Immundisolibacter sp.: one gene and its partner. The protein of the gene in region 2 interacts with the protein of the main gene of each other region in a pairwise test. Links are inferred from orthologs where the notes say so. Each region holds a gene or a part of one and is shown on either strand. Other genes may lie near its edges. The genes, in order: mobA and glp.

Evidence for each region.
Region 1: the proteins of glp (region 2) and mobA interact in binary tests that used the Escherichia coli proteins (3 or more experiments, as listed by UniProt). The link is inferred for Immundisolibacter sp. from one-to-one orthologs.

Annotation. Positions count from the first base shown.
Region 1 is NZ_JACIZD010000001.1:315,019-320,138, reverse strand. What follows is about bases 2,125-5,078. They hold mobA (molybdenum cofactor guanylyltransferase MobA), read right to left. Parts: upstream 3,943-5,078; coding sequence 3,307-3,942; downstream 2,125-3,306. Other genes in these bases: H5U26_RS01515 (cation diffusion facilitator family transporter), read left to right, coding at 4,257-5,078; H5U26_RS01520 (sulfurtransferase TusA family protein), read left to right, coding at 4,031-4,282; pyk (pyruvate kinase), read right to left, coding at 2,125-3,310. In the rest of the region: accC (acetyl-CoA carboxylase biotin carboxylase subunit), read right to left, coding at 1-771; accB (acetyl-CoA carboxylase biotin carboxyl carrier protein), read right to left, coding at 784-1,215; aroQ (type II 3-dehydroquinate dehydratase), read right to left, coding at 1,232-1,678; more of pyk, read right to left, coding at 1,883-2,124; more of H5U26_RS01515, read left to right, coding at 5,079-5,120. UniProt on the Escherichia coli protein: Transfers a GMP moiety from GTP to Mo-molybdopterin (Mo-MPT) cofactor (Moco or molybdenum cofactor) to form Mo-molybdopterin guanine dinucleotide (Mo-MGD) cofactor.
Region 2 is NZ_JACIZD010000002.1:63,963-73,792, forward strand. The notes cover bases 2,656-5,590. They hold glp (gephyrin-like molybdotransferase Glp), read left to right. Parts: upstream 2,656-3,460; coding sequence 3,461-4,720; downstream 4,721-5,590. Other genes in these bases: H5U26_RS04215 (arylamine N-acetyltransferase), read right to left, coding at 2,656-3,373; dtd (D-aminoacyl-tRNA deacylase), read right to left, coding at 4,964-5,401; typA (translational GTPase TypA), read right to left, coding at 5,404-5,590. In the rest of the region: H5U26_RS04200 (class I SAM-dependent methyltransferase), read right to left, coding at 1-65; H5U26_RS04205 (glycosyltransferase), read right to left, coding at 81-1,292; mtnA (S-methyl-5-thioribose-1-phosphate isomerase), read right to left, coding at 1,524-2,564; more of H5U26_RS04215, read right to left, coding at 2,561-2,655; more of typA, read right to left, coding at 5,591-7,239; H5U26_RS04235 (phosphoketolase family protein), read right to left, coding at 7,388-9,748; pgm (phosphoglucomutase (alpha-D-glucose-1,6-bisphosphate-dependent)), read right to left, coding at 9,813-9,830. UniProt on the Escherichia coli protein: Catalyzes the insertion of molybdate into adenylated molybdopterin with the concomitant release of AMP.

The DNA of each region.
Region 1 (5,120 bases), on a different replicon or contig from region 2:
GCCCATGCGCAGGCGCTGCTCCTGGGTGATGCCCGGCGCGGGCGCTTCCTCGATCACCTTCTGGTGGCGGCGCTGGACGGAGCAGTCGCGCTCGCCAAGGTGAATGGCCGCGCCCTCGCCGTCGCCGAGCACCTGGAACTCGATGTGCCGCGGCTGGGTCAGGTACTTTTCCATGTACACGACGGGGTTGCCGAAGGCCGCACCGGCCTCGCGGCCGGTGGTGGCGATGGCGCCGTTCAGGGCAGCCTCCGTATGCACCACGCGCATGCCGCGCCCGCCGCCGCCGCCGGCCGCCTTGATCAGCACCGGGTAGCCGATGTCGGCGGCGATGCGCAGGTTTTCGGCCTCGTCATCGCCCAGCGGCCCGCCCGAGCCGGGCACCGTCGGCACGCCCAGTTCCTTCATCAGGGCAATGGCGGCGAGCTTGTCGCCCATCTGGCGGATGGTGTCCGGCCGCGGGCCGATGAACACGAAACCGCTCTGCTCGACGCTTTCGGCGAACTGCGCGTTCTCGGACAGGAACCCGTAGCCGGGGTGGATGGCCTCGGCGTCCGTGACTTCGGCGGCGGCGATGATGGCCGGGATGTTCAGGTAGCTCTTGCTCGGCTCCGGCGGTCCGATGCACACGGATTCGTCCGCCAGGCGCACGTGGATCAGTTCGCGGTCGGCGGTGGAGTGCACCGCCACCGTGCCGATGCCCAGCTCCCGGCAGGCGCGCAGCACGCGCAGCGCAATCTCGCCGCGGTTGGCGATCACCACTTTGGAGAACATGGCGCGCGCCCGTCAGGCGATGACGACGAGCGGCTGGCCGAATTCCACCGGCTGGCCGTCCTCGACCAGGATGGCGGCCACCACGCCGGCCTTGTCGGCCTCGATCTGGTTCATCAGTTTCATGGCCTCGATGATGCAGATCACGTCCCCGGCCGCCACCTGCTTGCCGACCTCGACGAACGGCGGACTGTCCGGGGACGGTGCCCGGTAGAAGGTGCCGACCATCGGGGCGGTCTGTGTGTACCCGGCCGGCTGGGCCGGCGCCGCGGCAACAGCTGCTGGCACCACGGCGGGCGCGGCCGCTGGCGCGGCCACGGGCGTCATCATCACGCCGGCGGGCGCCTTGCTCAGGCGGATCGACTCCTCGCCCTCGCGCACCTCGAGCTCGTTGATGCCGGATTGTTCCACCAGCTCCATGAGCTTCTTGATCTTGCGGATGTCCATCGGGATCCTTGGGTTGTCAGTTTGGGTTGCCAAGCCGGCGCAGCGCTGCGGTCAGCGCCAGCTCGTAGCCGAGCGCGCCAAGACCGCTGATGGTGCCCAGCGCCAGGTCGGAAAAATACGAGTGCCGGCGAAACGGCTCGCGCGCCGCCACGTTCGACAGGTGAACTTCGATGAACGGCAGCGCCACCGCCGCCAGCGCGTCGCGCAGGGCGACGCTGGTGTGCGTGTAGCCGCCGGGGTTGATGACGATGATCGCCACACCCTCGCCGGGCGCCGCCTGCACCCAGTCGATCAGCTGGTGTTCGGCGTTGCTCTGCCGGCAAAGCAGCTCGTGGCCGGCTGCGGTGACCTGCGCCGTCGCCCGGGCGTCGATGTCGGACAGTGTGTCGTGGCCATAAATGGCCGGTTCGCGGCATCCGAGCAGGTTCAGGTTCGGGCCGTGCAATAACAGGATCTTGGCCATGCGGGCTGCCGGTGGGCGTGGGCCGCGGATTCTTGGCCATCGGCCGCGAATTGTCCACATCGGCGGCGAACAGGTGCGAAACCGGGCGCAAGCTTTGCGGCGATCGATGGTGGCTCCTTGTCTTGCGCGGTGCCTGGAGCCGGCGCCCTCGATGCCTTCAGGTGTGGGCGCGCCCGTCGCTCGCGCCAGGGCGGCGTTGCCCGCTCAGCCCACGTCCATCAACAGCAAGGTATTGGAACGCCCGGAGCCGGGCTGATCGCCCTTGGTGATCAGCACGCGCATGCCGGTACTGAGCAGGCCGCGGGCTTTCAACAGTTCCAGCGCGTCCTGTGCCACCCGCTCGTAGGGACGCGCGCCACGGTCGAAATTGACTGCCGTCACGCCACGCATCAGGGCCAGTCGGCGGCGCGTGCGGGCGTGTTCGGTCATCGCAAAAATCGGGATGCCATGCAGCAGGCGCGACAGCAGCAGTGCGGTATGGCCGGAATCGGTGAGCGCCACGGCGGCGCTGATGCGGCCATTGCGTGCCACGTACATGGCAGCCATGGCGATGGCCTCGTCGGTACGCGCGAAGTGGCTCTCGAACTGCGCCGCTGAGCGCTCGGTGACCGGGTAGCGCTCGGCGCCCAGGCAAATCCGTGCCACGGTTTCGATCACCCGCACCGGGTAGGCGCCGACCGAGGTCTCGGCCGACAGCATCACGGCGTCGGTGCCATCCATCACGGCGTTGGCCACGTCCAGCACCTCGGCGCGGGTCGGCACCGGGTTTTCGATCATCGACTCCATCATCTGCGTGGCGGTGATGCAGGGCCGGTTCAGCTCGCGCGCCACGGCGATGATGCGTTTCTGCACGCCGGGCAGCTCGGCGTCGCCGATCTCCACCCCCAGGTCGCCGCGCGCCACCATCACCGCGTCGGCCGCCTCGACGATGCTTTCGAGCGCCGCCACCGCCTCGCTGCGCTCGATCTTGGCCACGATGCGGCCGTGGCCGCCGGCGCCGCGCAGCAACTCGCGCGTCAGCTCGATGTCCAGTGCCCGGCGCACGAAAGAGACGGCCAGATAATCGACTTCAAGCGCCGCGGCGATGGGGATGTCCTCGCGGTCCTTGGCGGTCAGCGCGCCGGCCGACAGGCCACCGCCCTGCTTGTTGATGCCCTTGTGGTTGGAGAGCACGCCGCCGGCCTCGACCTCGCAGTGCACGGCCTCGCCCTGCACAGCAAGCACGCGCAGCTGGATCAGGCCGTCGTTGAGCAGCAGGCGGTCGCCGGGCGCGACGTCCTGTGCCAGCTCGGCATAGTCGGTGCCCACGGCGTTGATGTCGCCGTCCTGCTCGCCGAGCGAGGCGTCGATGCAGAAGTGCGCGCCGGCAACCAGGTTTATCGGCCCGTCCCGGAAGCCGCGCACGCGCACCTTCGGACCGGCCAGGTCGGCCAGCACGGCCACGTCGCAGCCGACTTCCTGGGCCGCCGCGCGCAGGGCGGCGATGCGTCGCTCATGGTCGGCGCGCTGGCCGTGCGAGAAATTGATGCGCGCCACGTTCAGGCCGGCGCGCAGCATCTGCGCGAGCACGCCCGGCGGGTCGGTGGCCGGACCGAGGGTGGCGACGATGCGGGTCTGGCGCTGGACAGTCATGGGGACTCCGCGGGGCATTCGAGGGCGGCGAGATCGGCCGGCGCATTGATGTTGCAGAAGGCCTGTGGGTCCGATGCAGCAAAATCCACGCCGATCCAGCCGATTGCGTGCAGCAGTTCGCGCACGCTGCGCCGGCCGGAATCAAGTGCGGTTTCCACCTGCGCCAGCGCGGTGCGCGGCAGCAGCAGGCAGGCGTAGTGGTGGCGCTGGCCGTCCCAGGGCACCCTGGCACGCGGGTCGTCGGCTGGCGCGGCCTGCAGCAGGCGCTGGCCCAGATCGACCGGCAGAAACGGCATGTCGCAGGGCACCGCCAGCAGCCAGGGCGTGGCACAGGCCATAAGTCCGGCCCGCAGGCCGGCCAGCGGGCCGGCGTCGCGGTACGGATCGTCGGTAAGTGGCGCGAAGCCGAGTGCGCGGTAGCGGTCCAGATTGCGGTTGGCGCTCAGCAGCAGCGTGCCGACCTGGCCCACGAGGCGCTGCGCCACGTGCTGCACCAGCGGTTCGCCGTCGAGTTCGAGCAGGCCCTTGTCGATGCCGCCCAGGCGCCTGCCGCCTCCGCCGGCCAGGATCAGGCCGGTGACGGCAGTCGTCGACAGCTTTGACTCGGGGCTGGCTGCAAGGTGACCGGGCATGAGCCGACGCGCTATCCTTTCGCGCTGTCTTCGCGCGCTGCGGGGAGGCGGCAGGCGCACCGTTGCGCCGTCACGGCCCTCCACGACCATGGCCCATCATACCCTCGACGCCCGCTACCTCCTGTGCCCGTTGCCGGTGCTGCGCACGCAGGCGAAGATTCGCGAACTGGCCCCGGGTGACGTGCTGGAAGTGCGGTGCACCGACCACGGCGTGCTGGCGGATATTCCCGCCTGGTGCCGCATCAACGGCCACCGCCACATCGACAGTTTCGAGCGCGACGGCGTGGTGACCATCATCCTGGAGGTGGGCGGCGATGCCGGCGACCAGCGCCCAGCCTGAAGGCGGCAGCCGTTACCAGGCCGGGCGGCGGGTGACGCTGATCGCGGCCGGCATCAACCTGTTCCTGGCCGTGATCAAGTTTGCCGGTGGCATCTTCGCCCACTCGCAGGCGCTGATCGCCGACGCCATCGATTCGACTTCGGACCTGTTCAGCGACATGGCGGTGCTGTACGGCGCGCGCCAGGGCTCGCGCGCCCCGGACAGCAAGCACCCGTACGGCCATGGCCGCATCGAGACGCTGGTGTCGGTGTTTCTGGGTGCGGTGCTGCTGGCAACCGCCGCCGGCATCAGCCTGCGTGCCGCCCAGCGCCTGCTAAGCGGCGAGCCGCTGTTGGCGCCCGAGCCGGTGGCACTGCTGGTGGCCGTGATCGCCATCGGTCTGAAGGAATGGATCTATCGCTACACCCTGCGCGTCGGGCGGGAAACGCGCTCGCGCATGCTGGAGGCCAATGCCTGGCACCAGCGCACGGACTCGATCTCCTCGCTGGTGGTGCTGCTGGGCGTGGGCGGCAGCCTGCTGGGCGTGCCGTATCTGGACCCGGTGGCCGCCATCGGCGTGTCGGTGCTGATCGCCCGCGTTGGCTGGGAGTTGCTCTGGCAATCCGTGGCGGAGCTGTCCGACACCGCCCTGTCGCGCGAGCGGGTGGCGGTGATTCGCAAGGCCATCCGCGGCATCGAGGGCGTGCAGGATCTGCACCTGCTGCGCACCCGCCAGGCCGGGCCGGACGCGCTGGTGGACGTGCACGTGCAGGTCAATCCGCACATCAGCGTGTCGGAAGGGCATCGCATTGCCGAGCACATCCGCGAGCGGCTGATCGCGGACCTGGATGAGGTCAGC
Region 2 (9,830 bases):
CGCGCCTTGGCGTTGCGGCTTGTCAGGTCGAGCGCGGCGTGGCCCTGTCTTTCCATGAGGTCCATTCGAGCCTCCGAAACTTAAGCTGATCGCCCGATCAAGCGCTGCAGCAGCGCGGCGTAGCGACTGGCTATCGAAACCCAATCGAAATGCTCCACCACCCGCGCACGGGCCGCCATGGCCCGCCGCGTGGCAGCGGCCGGGTCGTCCAGCACCGTCGCGATGGCATCCGCCAGCGCCGCCGGGTCGGCGGGCGGCACCAGCAGGGCTGTTTCGCCGTCGATGGCAATGTCGCCGATGGCCGGCAGGCGCGAGGCGACTACCGGGCACTCGCAGCCCATGGCCTCGACGATGACCAGACCGAAACCTTCCTGATCGCCACCGGCGGCGACTACCGACGGCACGACCGCCACGCTGGCCCGGCGATACAGATCGGCCAGGCGGGTGTGGTCCACCGCGCCGATGAAATCGACCGCCGAGGCGATGCCCAGGCGCTGTGCCTGAGCGCGAAGACCTTCCAGCTCCGGACCGTTGCCGGCGATGCGCAGCGCCACATCCCGCCCCTGCCCTCGCAGGCGCGCGATGGCGTCGATCAGGTAGCTGACGCCTTTTTTTTCCACCAGCCGGCCGGCGAACAGGACCGTGTTTGGCTCTCGCCCGACCGTGGGGCAGGGCGTGAAGCACCCAAGCAGATCGGTGCCCATCGGAATGATGTCGACCGCCTGCCCCGGCCGCAGGCGCTGCACCTCGTCCCGCATGGCGGCGCTGACCACCGTCACACCCGTGCAACGCGCCAGGATGCCGCGCTTGATCCAGCCTAGCAGCCGGCCGCGCAGGCCGAACAGGTCGCCGCCGTGGCTGGTGCACAGCAAGGCGCAGTTTTTCGGGACGCCGGCCAGGATCGCGACCAGCGCCTGTGGGATCAGCCAATGGGCGTGGATGGCATCGAAACGCTCGCGGCGCAGCAGACGACGCAAGGCCCACCACTGCCCTGCCAGCAGGCACGGCACCAGCAGCAGGCGCCAGCGCCGCTGGCGCAGGCGGGCCAGGATGCCGCCGTCGTAGGCCAGTTGCTGCAGGGCCTCGGGGGCATAGCGAAACCGCTGCACCGCAAGCCCGGCCAGGGTTTCTTCGCGGCGTGCGCCGGCCGCGTGGGGCGCCAGGACGTGGACGTCGAACGTTTCCGCAAGCCGGCGCGACAGCTCGAACACGAACGGCGGCTCGTGATCGCCCGCCCAGCGCGGAAAGGTGGAGGTCAGCACCAGCAGACGCGGGCGGTGGATGTCACTCAAGGCTTGTGCCACGCACCCGGCCCATCGGTTCCGGATTTGTCAAATCGCCCGAGCCGATGCGCCGACGGCTGGCGCTGGATATCCGTCGCCCCGAGGAGCGTAGCGAGGTGGGGGCCTTGCCTTTCACGGCACCGTGCCGGAGGACAAAGGCAAGGTTGCCGCGGCCGGCTTTGCCGGCCTCGCAACGACGAGGGCGAGAGCAGGTATGGAAGATCAAAACGGCGACTGGCTTCAACGCGCCGCCGCCGCCAGAAACGCCGCGATCCGCTCCGCGTCCGGTCGTTCGATGACGCCGTGCTCGCAGACGATGGCGTCGATCAGATCGGCCGGTGTTACGTCGAACACCGGGTTCCAGGCGGCGAAGCCGGCCGGCGCGATCGGCTGGCCGGCCAGGCAGGTCAGCTCCTGCGCCGGGCGTTCCTCGACCTCGATCACATCGCCGGTCGGCGTGGCCGGATCGAAGGTCGACAGTGGCGCCACCACCATCACCCGCGCGCCGTGGGCACGGGCCGCCAGTGCCGCGGTGTAGGTGCCGATCTTGTTGGCGGTGTCACCGTTGGCGGCGATGCGGTCGGCGCCGACGATCAGCCAGGCCGGACGCAGGCGGGCGAACAGCCAGGCCGCCGCGCCGTCCGCCACCAGCCGCGCCGGGATGCCGTCCTGTTGCAGCTCCCAGGCGGTCAGGCGCGCGCCCTGCAACCACGGCCGGGTTTCGTCGACGAACACTTCGCGGATGCGGCCCTGCGCGTGGGCGGTGCGGATCACGCCCAGCGCCGTGCCGTGGCCGCCGGTGGCCAGTGCGCCGGTGTTGCAGTGCGTCAGCACCCGGCTGCCCGGTTCGATCAGCGCCGCGCCGTATGCCGCCATGGCGTGATTGGCGGCGATGTCCTGATCGTGGATGGCGCGCGCGGCGGCCAGGAGCGCCGGTTCGGGATCACCGAGCAGGTCCGCAAGGCAGCCGGCCATGCGCTGCACCGCCCAGGCCAGGTTCACCGCCGTCGGTCGCGCCGCGGCGAGAGGGTCCAGATCGGCCGCGATGGCCTCCCGCCAGCCGGCGCCGTGGCCGGCATAGGCGGCCCGCGCCGCCAGCACCACGCCGTAGGCGGCGGCGATGCCGATGGCCGGCGCGCCGCGCACCACCATGTCCCGGATGGCGTCCGCCACCTCGGCGGCGCTCGCGCAGCGCAGCCAGACCTGACGCGCCGGCAACAGCCGCTGGTCCAGCAGTTCGAGTGCCCCGCCTTGCCAGCGCAGGGCACACACGCCGCTCATGCCAGGCCCCGCGCGGCGAGTGTGTCGATCAGCTCGGCAACATCCGCCGCCGGCAGGCCGATGTCGTCCACCAGCAGCGCGGCCAGCGACGCCGGATCGTCCACGCGCCGGGCGCCGACCTGCGCGCCGCGGTCCTCGGTCAGTTCGTTGCCGATCAGGATCAGGCGCCGCTCCGGCGCCAGTCGGTGCGCAATCAGCCCCTGCACGAAGCGTGACTCCGGATGGGTGGACACGTAATAGCTCGACATCTCGTAATCGGCCAGCGCCTGTTCCTGCAGGGTGAACTGGTACAGCTCGGCCCAGTCACCCTCGCCGATCTGCAGGCGCCACAAGCCGTCCTGCTCCACCAGCCGGTACTGCCACAGGTACTGTGCCTGCGCCGCTCCGGGCGCGAACGCCAGCGGTCGCAGCGGGCCGGCGGCGCCGAAGCCGACATCGGCCAGCCAGGCGGCGGCGTCCGTCTCCACCCGCAGCAGCATGTGCGTGCGCGGCAGCACGCGCTGGGTGCGATAGGTGACGCGGGCCGCCAGGCGCCGCACGCGAAAGCCGATCTGCTCCAGCACCGCCGCGAACAGCAGGTTCTGCTCGAAGCAATAGCCGCCACGGCGCGCCGTGACCAGCTTGTCGAACAGGCTGGGCAGGTCCAGCCGGATGCCGCGTCCGAGCAGCACGTCCAGGTTCTCGAACGGAATGTGGCGCACGTGCGCCAGGTGCAGGTCGGCCAGCACCTGCGGCGTCGGCTGCAGCGCGCCGCGGTAGTCGATGCGTTGCAGGTAGCGGTCAAGATCGAGCGGACTTGCGGCGGTCACGGCGGGCGCTCCGGTGCGACTCAATACAATGGGCAGGGCGCCCGTGTGCCGGGCGGCCGCCATCTTAACAAGCCAGGAATCTGCACCATGGACAGCCCCGACCCGCCGGATTGCACGCCCGCCAGCCTGGGCTTCGAGGCTGCGCTGGCGCAGGTGCTGGACACGCTCGCGCCGCTGCCGGGCAACGAGGAAGTGCCGCTCGATCGGGCCCTGGGCCGCGTGTTGGCCGAGCCGCTGCGCGCCGGCATGGACCTGCAACCGTGGCCGAACTCGGCCATGGACGGTTACGCCTTCGCGGCGGCCGACCTGGATCTGGCCCGCGGCGACGGCCTGGTGATGGTCGGCACCTCGCTGGCCGGGCATCCGTTCAGCGGCACGCTCGCCGGCGGGCAGTGCGTGCGCATCCTGACCGGCGCCATCCTGCCGGCCGGCGCCGACACCGTGGTGATGCAGGAACAGGTGTTGATCGACGGTCCGCGCGTGCGCCTGACAGCCGCGGTGCGTCCGGGCGCCAACGTGCGCGCGCCGGGCGAGGACGTGCGCGCCGGGCAGATCGTGCTGCCGGCCGGCTGCCGCCTGGGCCCGCCGCAGATCGCGCTCGCCGCCGCGCTCGGCCAGGGGCACCTGACAGTCACCCGTCGGCCGCGGGTCGCACTGTTCACCAGCGGTGATGAGCTGACGCCGGTCGGACAGCCGCTCGCCGCCGGCGCCATTTACGACAGCAACCGCCACCTGCTGCGCGCCATGCTGGAAGAAATGGGCGTGTCGGTGATCGATCTTGGCATCGTCGCCGACGACCCGGACGCCGTGCGGGCGGCCTTTGCCGCCGCCCGCGCGCAGGCCGACGTGGTGATCAGTTCCGGCGGCGTATCGGTGGGCGATGCCGACTACGTGCGGGACGTGTTCAGCGAGTTCGGCGACATCCACTTCTGGCGCATCGACATGAGACCGGGCCGGCCGCTGGCCTTCGGGCGCCTGGGCGAGACCTGGTTTTTCGGCCTGCCGGGCAATCCGGTGTCGACCGCCGTCACCTTTCTGCAATTCGTGCGGCCGGCGCTGCGCCGGCTGGAGGGAGAGCCGGCCAGTGCGCCGCTGCGGCTGGAACTGCCGCTGCTCGAACCGGTGCACAAGGCGTCCGGGCGGCTGGATTTCCAGCGCGGCGTGCTGGCTCGCGATGCCGCCGGGCGCCTTGGTGTGCGCAGCGCAGGCCATCAGGGCTCGCACGTCATGAGCAGTCTGGCTGCCGCCGACTGCCTGATGGTGCTGCCGGCGGCGACCGGCGACCTGCCGGCCGGCAGTCTGGTGCAGGTGGAATTGCTGCCCTGGCGGGCCACGCCGCAGCCCTGATCCGTGGGAGATTCCATATTCCCGTTTGTGGAAGCGACGCCCCTGTGGGAGCGGCGCGCCGCCGCGAATCCTCGAAGCAAGCATTCGGCGCAAGCATTCGGCCCGGGGGCGGGCCTCCCACACTCGAGCACTGCCGTGGAAGCGACGCCCCTGCGGGAGCGGCGCCCCGCCGCGAATCTTCAGCTCACCCATTCGGTCCGAGGGCGGGCCTCCCACACCAGAGAATCGCGGTCCTGATCGCGCTCACACCCGCAGCAGAAACGTCACCGGCCCGTCATTGGTGAGGCTGACCTGCATGTGGGCGCCGAACTGACCGGTAGCGACCAAGGCGTGGCTGGTGCGCGCCGCGTCGACCAGGCAATCGAACATCGCCCTGGCGTGCGCCGGCTCGGCGGCGGACGTGAAGCTCGGCCGTCGGCCGCGGTCGGTATCGGCGGCCAGGGTGAACTGGGGCACCAGCAGCAGGCCGCCGCGGGTGTCGGCAAGGCTCAGGTTCATGCGCCCATCGGCATCGTCGAACACGCGGTAGCCGAGTATCCGCTCGGCCATGCGCTGCGCCTGCGCCGGGGCGTCGCCCGGCTGCACGCCGACCAGCACCAGCAGGCCCGGCCCGATCTGGCCGACGGTAGCGCCGGCGACGCTGACGCGGGCCTCGGTGACCCGCTGCAGCAGCGCCAGCATGCTCAGTCGGCGGCGCGGCTGTGGCGGCGGCGGTCGGATTCGAGCAGGTAGCGCTTGCGCACGCGCAGGAAGTGCGGCGTGACTTCCACCAGCTCGTCGTTCTCGATGAACTCGAGTGCCTGTTCCAGCGACAGGCGCGTGTGCGGCGTCAGCACGATGTTCTCGTCGCTGCCGGAGGCGCGCATGTTGGTCAGCTGCTTGGCCTTGAGCGGGTTCACGGTCAGGTCGTTGCCGCGGCTGTGCAGGCCGATCACCTGTCCCTCGTAGACCTCGTCGCCCGGGCCGACCATCAGCCGCCCGCGCTCCTGCAGGTTGAACAGTGCGAAGCCGACCGCCTTGCCGGTGCCGTTGCTGATCAGCACGCCGTTCTTGCGCGTTGCCACGTCGCCGCTGGCGACCGGCGCGTAGGCGTCGAACACATGGTGCATGAGGCCGGTGCCGGCACTGGCCGACAGAAAGTCGGTGCGCAGGCCGATCAGGCCGCGGGTCGGGATGCGGTAGTCCAGGCGCACCCGGCCGCGGCCGTCCGGCACCATGTTGGTCAGCTCGCCGCGGCGGGCGCCGATCAGCTCCATGATGTTGCCCTGGTAGGCGGAATCCACATCGATGGTGAGCTGTTCGTAAGGCTCGCAGGCCACGCCGTCGATTTCCTTGACGATCACCTGCGGGCGTGACACGGCCAGCTCGTAACCCTCGCGGCGCATGGTCTCGATCAGGATCGACAGGTGCAGTTCGCCGCGGCCGGACACGCGGAACACGTCCGGATCCTCGCCGTCCTGCACCCGCAGCGCGATGTTGGTCAGCAGCTCCCGGTACAGGCGCTCGCGCAGCTGGCGGGAGGTCAGGAACTGCCCGTCGCGGCCGGCAAACGGCGACTTGTTGACCTCGAAGTTCATGGTGATGGTGGGTTCGTCCACCGTCAGCGCCGGCATGGCTTCCGGGCGTTCCGGGTCGCACAGGGTGTCCGAGATGGCCAGGCCCTCGACGCCGGTGACGGCGATGATGTCGCCGGCCGAGGCCTGCTCGACCTCGTAGCGCTCCAGACCGCGAAAGGCCAGCACCTGCAGCGCCCGGCCACGGCGCTGTGTGCCGCCGGCGCCGACCACCATCACCGACTGGCCGCGCCTGAGCGTGCCGCGCCGGATGCGGCCGATGCCGATCACGCCCACGTAGCTCGAATAGCCCAGCGCGCTGATCTGCATCTGCAGCGGGCCGTCGACTTCCACCTGCGGCGGCGGCACCTTGTCCACGATGGTCTGGAACAGCGGCGTCATGTCGCCTTCGCGCACGCTGTCGTCGAGCCCTGCGTAGCCCATCAGGGCCGAGGTGTAGACCACCGGGAAATCGAGCTGCTCATCGCTGGCACCGAGCCGGTCGAACAGGTCGAAGGTCTGGTTCAGCACCCAGTCCGGGCGCGCACCAGGGCGGTCCACCTTGTTGATGATGACGATCGGGTGCAGGCCAGCCGCGAAGGCCTTTTCGGTCACGAAGCGCGTTTGCGGCATGGGCCCGTCGACGGCGTCCACCAGCAACAATACCGAGTCGACCATCGACAGGATGCGCTCCACCTCGCCGCCGAAGTCGGCATGGCCGGGGGTGTCCACGATGTTGATGCGGTAAGGCGTGTCGCCGCCCGGCGGGGTCCAGTCCACGGCCGTGTTCTTGGCGGTGATGGTGATGCCCCGCTCGCGCTCCAGGTCGTTGCTATCCATGACCAGGTTGCCGTGGTCCTCGTGGGCGGCGAAGGTGCCGGACTGGCGCAGCAGCTGGTCGACCAGCGTGGTCTTGCCATGATCGACGTGGGCGATGATGGCGATATTGCGGATATGGGTGGACATGAAAGGCCGGCAGGCGGGAGCGAGGGGGCGGCGATTATAGCCGCCCGGCCGTGACCGGCCGGCTTCAGGCCCCGGTCAGGCCAAGAAGGCGCGGCTTCGCGGCGCGATGATCGCCCGGCGGAGCCGGGCTCTTACAGTTTCCCGAGGCTCATCCGGGCCACTTCCAGTCCCGAATCTCCGGCATGTCCTGGCCGTGTTTGTTGATGTACTGCCGGTGCTCGATCAGCTTGTCCTTGAGCTGCTGCTTCAGGTAAAGGCCCCGCTCGCCGGTCTGCGGCAGGCGGTCGATGGCGTCCATCGCCAGGTGGAAGCGGTCCAGATCGTTCAGGACGGTCATGTCGAAGGGCGTGGTGATGGTGCCCTCCTCCTTGTAGCCACGGACATGAAGGTTGGCGTGGTTGGTGCGGCGGTAGGTCAGCCGGTGGATCAGCCACGGGTAGGCGTGATAGGCGAAGATCACCGGTTTGTCGCGGGTGAACAGCTCGTCGAAATCCCTGTCGCTGAGGCCATGCGGGTGTTCGCTGGGCGGCTGCAGCTTCATCAGGTCGACGACGTTGACGACGCGGATTTTCAGCTCCGGCAGGTGCTCGCGCAGGATCGAAACCGCCGCCAGCGTCTCCAGCGTGGGCACGTCGCCGCAACAGGCCATGACCAGGTCCGGCGCGACCGCCTGGTCGTTGCTGGCCCACTGCCAGATGCCGATGCCCTGCGTGCAGTGCTTGACCGCGGCATCCATCGTCAGCCATTGCGGCGCCGGGTGTTTGCCGGCAACCACCACGTTGACGTAGTGCCGGCTGCGCAGGCAGTGGTCCATCACCGACAGCAGGCAGTTGGCATCGGGCGGAAAGTAGACCCGCACCACCTCGGCTTTCTTGTTGACCACGAGGTCGATGAAGCCCGGATCCTGGTGCGTGAAGCCGTTGTGATCCTGGCGCCAGACGTGCGAGGCCAGCAGGTAGTTCAGCGATGCGATCGGGCGCCGCCACGGCAGGTGCGCGGTCACCGTCAGCCACTTGGCGTGCTGGTTGAACATCGAATCCACGATGTGGATGAAGGCCTCGTAGCAGTTGAACAGGCCGTGCCGGCCGGTGAGCAGATAGCCCTCCAGCCAGCCCTGGCACTGGTGTTCGCTCAGCACCTCCATCACGCGGCCGGTGGGCGCGAGAAATTCGTCGCTGGACTCGGTCGCGCCGTTCCACTGGCGCTCGGTCGCCTCGAACAGGGCGCCCAGGCCGTTCGAGATCGTCTCGTCGGGGCCGAAGACGCGGAAATTGCGCTGGGCGTCGTTGAGCCGCACCACATCGCGCAGGAAGGGTCCCAGCACGCGCGTGTCGCCGATGCCGCGCACGCCCGGCGCCGGAACCTCCGCCGCGTAGTCACGAAAATCCGGCATGCGCAGGTCGCGCAGCAGCATGCCGCCGTTGGCGTGGGGATTGGCACCCATGCGCCGGGGGCCGGTGGGCGCCAGTTCGGCCAGCTCTGGCTGCAGGCGCCCCTGCTCATCGAACAGTTCCTCGGGGCGGTAGCTGCGCAGCCATTGCTCGAGCAGCACCAGGTCCTGCGGATGGGCATTTGGGTGCAGCGGCACCTGGTGGGAACGGAACGAGCCCTCGTTCGGGGCGCCATCGACCATCCTGGGGCCGGTCCAGCCCTTGGGCGAGGCCAGCACGATCATCGGCCAGCGCGGACGGATGCGATGGCCGTGCTGGCGGGCGTCCTGCCGGATGTTCCTGATCTGCTCCACGGCCGTGTCCAGCGCCGCGGCCATCGCCTGGTGCATCGCTTCGGGTTCGTGGCCCTCGACGAAGTACGGCGTCCAGCCGCAGCCGCGCAGGAACTGCTCCAGCTCCTCGCGCGTGATGCGGGCCAGGATGGTCGGATTGGCGATCTTGTAGCCGTTCAGGTGCAGGATCGGCAGCACTGCCCCGTCGCCGACCGGATCGAGAAACTTGTTCGAATGCCAGGCCGTGGCCAGCGGCCCGGTTTCCGCCTCACCGTCGCCGACCACGCAGGCGACGATCAGCTCGGGATTGTCGAACACCGCGCCGAAGGCATGGCTGAGCGAATAGCCCAGCTCGCCGCCCTCGTGGATCGAGCCGGGCGTCTCCGGTGAGGCATGGCTGGGAATGCCGCCGGGAAACGAGAACTGTTTGAACAGTCTCTGCAGACCGGCCTCGTCCTGGCTGATATCCGGATAGATCTCGCTGTAAGTCCCTTCGAGATAGGTGTTACCCACGACAGCCGGGCCACCGTGTCCGGGGCCGGACATATAGACCATGTCCAGATCGTATTGCTTGATCACCCGGTTCAGGTGCGCATAGATGAAGTTCTGCCCCGGCGTCGTGCCCCAGTGCCCCAGCAGCATGCGCTTCACGTCGGTGAGCGCCAGCGGCCGCCTCAGCAGCGGGTTGTCGCACAGGTAAATCTGGCCGACCGACAGGTAATTGGCGGCGCGCCAGTAGGCGTCGATCCGGCGCAGCAGATCGGGTGAAAGGCTGCTGGTGTTCATGCTGCTCCTGCGGCCCGCCGGGCCGGTCTGGTGGGTGCGAGCGGCAGTCGGCGGCGCACGGCGTTCATCCGGCACTCGCCAG